2 linked regions of the Methylosarcina fibrata AML-C10 genome follow. The protein of the gene in region 1 interacts with the protein of each later gene in a pairwise test. Links are inferred from orthologs where the notes say so. Each region holds a gene or a part of one and is shown on either strand. Other genes may lie near its edges.

Evidence for each region. The genes of interacting proteins can lie anywhere in the genome.
Region 2: the proteins of ndk (region 1) and A3OW_RS0108445 interact in binary tests that used the Escherichia coli proteins (3 or more experiments, as listed by UniProt). The link is inferred for Methylosarcina fibrata AML-C10 from one-to-one orthologs.

The regions. Positions count from the first base shown.
Region 1 is NZ_KB889965.1:1,214,672-1,217,533, forward strand. Bases 1-2,833 are described here. They hold ndk (nucleoside-diphosphate kinase), read right to left. Parts: upstream 1,717-2,833; coding sequence 1,285-1,716; downstream 1-1,284. Other genes in these bases: pilW (type IV pilus biogenesis/stability protein PilW), read right to left, coding at 1-208; A3OW_RS0105885 (bifunctional tRNA (adenosine(37)-C2)-methyltransferase TrmG/ribosomal RNA large subunit methyltransferase RlmN), read right to left, coding at 198-1,310; secF (protein translocase subunit SecF), read right to left, coding at 1,821-2,756; secD (protein translocase subunit SecD), read right to left, coding at 2,770-2,833. Outside these bases: more of secD, read right to left, coding at 2,834-2,862. UniProt on the Escherichia coli protein: Major role in the synthesis of nucleoside triphosphates other than ATP. The ATP gamma phosphate is transferred to the NDP beta phosphate via a ping-pong mechanism, using a phosphorylated active-site intermediate.
Region 2 is NZ_KB889965.1:1,782,579-1,785,403, forward strand. What follows is about bases 30-2,825. They hold A3OW_RS0108445 (uracil-DNA glycosylase), read left to right. Parts: upstream 30-965; coding sequence 966-1,685; downstream 1,686-2,825. Other genes in these bases: A3OW_RS0108440 (TM0106 family RecB-like putative nuclease), read left to right, coding at 30-745; A3OW_RS0108450 (DUF805 domain-containing protein), read left to right, coding at 1,682-2,071; A3OW_RS24450 (hypothetical protein), read left to right, coding at 2,082-2,384; A3OW_RS28830 (RNA-guided endonuclease InsQ/TnpB family protein), read left to right, coding at 2,547-2,825. Outside these bases: more of A3OW_RS0108440, read left to right, coding at 1-29. UniProt on the Escherichia coli protein: Excises uracil residues from the DNA which can arise as a result of misincorporation of dUMP residues by DNA polymerase or due to deamination of cytosine.

The sequences.
Region 1 (2,862 bases):
CATTGCCCGAATCGTAGTCGACCGCCTTTTCCAGATTCTCTTTCGCAATATCCAGCTTGTTCAGATTCATGTAGCGTACGCCCAACTGCAAGTAGGTATCCGCCTTTTCCTTTTTTTTGGCGCCGGTTTCGCCCAATGAAGCGCAAGCGGTCAGCACGGCAATCATCAGCGCCGGAAGTATGAATCGAGGAAATAGATCAGGCCGCACTGTCGAACCCCATTGCTTTCAGTTTAAGATGCCGACGGCTTTTATCGTCGACCTTGCCGACCAGTTGCCCGCAGGCCGCATCGATGTCGTCGCCCCTGGTCTTTCTGACCGTGGTGACGATCCCCGCCTCGTTCAATAAGGTTTTGAAGCGGTGAATCGTATGATTGCTCGAACACCGGTAGGGCGAGCCCGGAAACGGATTGAACGGTATCAGATTCAGCTTGGACGGCACCGTTTTCAATAATTTGATCAGGCCGCGGGCGTCTTCCATCGAATCGTTGACGCCGTCGAGCATGACGTATTCGAAAGTGATCGTGCGCCTCGGAGCCAGTTTGGCGTTGTCCCGGCAGGCCTCCATTAATTCCTTCAACGGATATTTTTTATTGATCGGCACCAGTTGATCCCGAAGTTCGTCGGTCACCGCATGCAGCGACACCGCCAGACTGACGTCGCAAACCTGAGTCAACCGGTACATGGCCGGCACCACGCCCGAGGTGCTGATGGTCACCCGGCGCTTGGACAGGCCGAACGCGAAATCGTCCATCATCAGATGCATCGCCGCGACGACGTTGTCGAAATTGAGCAGCGGCTCGCCCATGCCCATCATGACCACATTGGTGATCTTTTTATCCGGGCCGAGGCGTCTTTGCGCCACCAGCAACTGGCCGATGATTTCCGAGGTGCCGAGATTGCGGTTGAAGCCCTGTTGTGCGGTCGAGCAAAACGAGCAGGCCAGCGCGCAGCCGATCTGCGAGGACACGCACAGCGTGCCCCGCCCTTCTTCGGGAATGAACACCGTTTCGACGCGGTTGCCGCAGTGGGTCTGCATCGCCCATTTCCGGGTGCCGTCGGAAGCGATTTGCTCGACGACGACTTCCGGGGTGGCGATGTGGCCATGCTCGGCCAGATAGGAGCGCAGCGGTTTGCTCAGGTTGGTCATCCGGTCGAAATCGTCGACGCCTTCCTGATAGATCCACTTCATCAACTGAGTCGCCCGAAACGGCTTTTCCCCCAGAACGGCAAAAAAAGCCTCCAGGCCCTTTCTGTCGAAGTCGAGCAGGTTGACGGATTGAGTTTTATCGGGTGCGGGGGCAGAGTTCATTATCCGAGAAAAAGAAAGCGATTTCTTCTTTGGCCGTTTCCGCCGCATCCGAGCCGTGCACGGCGTTTTCGTCGATGCTGTTGGCGAAATCGGCGCGGATGGTGCCGGGCGCTGCATCCTTCGGGTTGGTGGCGCCCATGATGTCGCGATTTTTCAGAATCGCATTTTCGCCTTCCAAAACCTGCATCATCACCGGACCCGAAATCATGAAGGAAACCAGATCCCTGAAGAAAGGACGCTCTTTGTGCACCGCATAAAATCCTTCAGCCTGAGCCTGGGTCAGATGAACCATTTTCGCGGCGACGATTTTCAGGCCGTTCTTCTCGAAACGGCTGTAAATTTCGCCGATCACGTTCCTGGCTACGGCATCCGGTTTAATGATTGAGAAAGTGCGTTCTATCGCCATTGCTTTTGAAACTCCAGATTATAAATTAAGTTAATCGGCCATTATATCCGATCTGTCCCCTATTTCGAAGACAGCAAACGATATTGTCTCGAAGAAGCGGTTGATTAAGGACGATTGTCGATCTCCGCACCCTCTTTGACCGGTGCCATCAGATCTTTCCTCGACACACCCAGCCACAGCAAGATAGGACTTGCAACGAGAACGGACGAGTAAATGCCGAATATGATGCCTATGGTCAGTGCCAACGCAAAATTATGCAGCGCTTCGCCACCGAAAAAAAACATCGCCAACACCATCAGTTGCGTCATCAAGTGCGTAATCACCGTGCGCGACATCGTTGTCGTGATGGCGTTATCGATCATGTCGGGAACGCTCGCATTGCGCATCTTATGGAAATTTTCCCGTACCCGGTCGAATACCACGACCGATTCGTTGACCGAATAACCCAATATCGCCAATACCCCCGCCAACACCGGCAACGTGAATTCCCATTGAAAAAACGCAAACATGCCGAGAATAATCACGATGTCGTGCATGTTGGCGATGATAGCGGCCAACGCGAAACGCCACTCGAAGCGGACGGCTAAATAAGCCATAATGCCCGCTACGACTAACATTAGCGCCAATCCACCACTTTCGAACAATTCCTGGCCGACTTGAGGTCCGACAAAATCGACGCTGCGTAACACGATGCCAGGGTCTTGCTCTTTCAATTTTGCCAATACCATCTCACTCAACTTGACGTTGTTGGTTTCGGGCTTCATTGGCAAACGGATCAGCACCTCTTTCACGCTGCCGATATTTTGCACCGAAAATTCGGTCAGCTTCTGATCTTCCAGAATTTTTCGAATCGTTTCGAGGTTGGCCGGCTGATTGTAACCGACTTCAATTTGGATGCCGCCGGTAAAGTCCAATCCCAAATTAAGCCCTTTAAAGCTTAGTGCCAGTATCGCCAAGATAAAAGTCACCAGCGAAATGGTCGTAGTGACCCGACCATAACGCATAAACGGGATATCGCGTTTAATTTTAAAAAATTCCATTGAATCGCACCTATTAGATAGCCAATTTATCCAACTTACGCCGCCAACCGTAGATACCGTTGACCAACGCTCTCGATACCAGAACCGCACTGAACATGGAGGTTAA
Region 2 (2,825 bases), 570 kb from region 1 along the record:
CGCAAGAAACATCGTCCTGATGGGCGATCAAATGCAGTTGGAGCAACCCATTCAAGGAAGTCATCCTAGGAGTTCAGGTTTGTCAGCTTTGGATTACATTCTTGGTGAGCACGGCGTCATCCCTGACGAGATGGGAATCTTTCTGGAAAGGACGTACCGCATGCACCCCGCTGTTTGTCATCCACTATCCGAGGTGGTTTATGAAGGCAAACTCAAGGCTGCTAAACACAATGACCGACAAATTGTTTCGGTACCGGACTCGAAGCTGATCAAGCAGTCCCATGGGGTCATGGTGGTCAACGTTGATCACGATGGCAACCGGCAAAGCAGCGAAGAGGAAGTGGATGTCATCCAGCGGCTCATCGATGACCTCAAAACGGGGCGTTGTACCGCTAAAAATGGCGAAGCTCGCTCAATTGCCAATGAGGATATCCTGGTTGTTGCTCCTTACAACATGCAGGTGAATTTGCTCAAAGACCGTTTAGGCGACCAAATCGCCATCGGCACGATAGACAAGTTCCAGGGTCAGGAAGCGCCCGTGGTGATTATTTCCATGGCCGTCAGCGATGTCGAGGAAAGCAGTCGAGGACTCGATTTTCTGTTCGACATCAACCGTCTAAATGTTGCTGTTTCCCGTGCCCAGGCCTTGGCTATTATCGTTGCCAATCCGGGATTAGAACGCTGCCGGGTTTCATCGCTTGAGCAAATGGAAAAAGCGAGCTTTTATTCGAGGCTGGTGTCATGATGACCACTGTTCCAATTTGCGTTGCTTGCAAACACAACTGGTATTCTGCGCCGGGAGGATGTATGAGCAAGCCATACCCACATAGCCGATGTCTATTTTTCCAAGAGGATATACCTGCCGTCGTGGAAAAACCCGTTGGCTGTGATGGGACAAAAAGCCCCAAATGGACTCGAAGCGAAGTGCCGGTGGGTTGTCCGACGTTTACGGGGGCACGGCAATAATGGGCGCGATACCATTACCTTGGGTAAATCTTTTGTCGAACGCAGGGAATCCGCAGGTTCTTAATGCGATTGCGGATATTGAAGGGAAGCTTGATAATATTTCCAGGCAATCAATTGTTCTGCCAGTTGCTGATCACCGTTATAAAGCGCTTTCAATCAATCCGGAAAATGTGAAATGCGTGATTGTTGGCCAAGATCCTTATCACGGCATTGCTAAAATCGGTCTTGAATCCGGAGAAACAAAGTCGGTACCGGAAGCGATGGGGCTAAGCTTTTCGGTACCCAAAGACGTAAAAATCCCGCCTTCCTTGCGCAACATTTTCAAGGAGCTGAATCAAGACATTGGTTGCCGGGTGCCTGAACACGGAGATCTAACCAACTGGGTTGAGCAAGGTGTTCTGCTTCTCAATAGAATGCTTTCAGTTGAGAAAGACAAACCAGGCTCGCACAGCAAACTCGGCTGGCAGCCAATAACTGAAGCACTGATATCAGCCTTGTCTCAACAGCATTCCGGCATTGTGTTCATTCTTTGGGGAAACCATGCCAAATCGATTCGATCGTTCATCGCGGATAATGGGCATACCATCATCGAGTCGAGCCATCCGTCGCCGATCGGTGGATCATGCAACAAAGGTTTTTTCGGTTCGAGACCGTTTAGCCGTGCAAATGTGGCTTTAGCAACCCTTGGGAAAAAATCAATCGATTGGAGTATTTCGTGAATTATTACTTTGCCGCATTTAATAAATACGCCGTCTTCAAAGGCCGTGCCACCCGAAGTGAATATTGGTTCTTCACTCTCTTCAATATCTTCGCCGTCTTGGGATTTGGCCTAATCGATCAGCTGATGGGTATTTTTAATTTTGATGCCGGTTACGGGCCATTGAGCGCTATTTATACGCTGGCGATGATTCTCCCTGGTCTGGGCGTTTCGATAAGACGTTTACATGACACGGGGCGTTCTGGATGGTGGTTCCTTATTACAATCATTCCAATTATCGGGCTTCTGGTGTTTTTGTATTTTGCCCTGCAAGATAGCGATCCAAATCCAAACGATTATGGTGAATCGCCAACATGGAAATACAACATCCAAAATATTTCTCGATAATCGTTCAGGAATGATTGAGCTGTTTTTTTTCGAAAGCGAAGCCGAAGCCATAGCAGCTGCTCATACACTTGAAAAGCTTGGCGGAGGAGCGAAGAAATTGTTGGCTGAATGCATCGAGCATCAAAGCATCACCCGAAAATCCGTTTCAGAATCTGCCAGAGCTTTGGAAAATGAAGGATTCATATTTATCAAAGAATCTGATGATTTGTTCGACAAGTCGGTTCAAATGAAACCGTCCCTTTGGGGCGAAGAAGCTATGGACGTGCTCGAATTTCTAGCCCAGCGTGTATATTCTGGCACCCATTCCAACTGAAAACCGCTACCAGCTCCGACTAGAACCCGACCGACTTTGATCAAAATACGCGGCAAACCCCGCTCCTTCAGGTCGAGGAAGGACAGCGCGGTCGAGAAGCGGCCTCTTGCATATTCAAAAACGCGTGAGAGCATGAAGATATGAAACGTCTTCAAGCTTCAAATCCGAACTTCGACCAACCGGCGATCAGCAGCGGTATATATATGTTTTGCAGGCGCTTGCCGTTTCGTGTTCAACAAGGCATTGGCGTTGCAGATCGAAAACCATGCTGCCGGTGAAAGATTCATTAACTATGTGGCAATGGCCAAGAATCTCACCGCCTGGCGAAATGGAAGCGAAACACCTTGGCTGAAAGATGATCCCGTTCACACCTTGCAGCACGCGCTCAAAGATATGGAACGAGCTTACAAGAATTTCTTAGACAATCGGGCCGATTTCCCG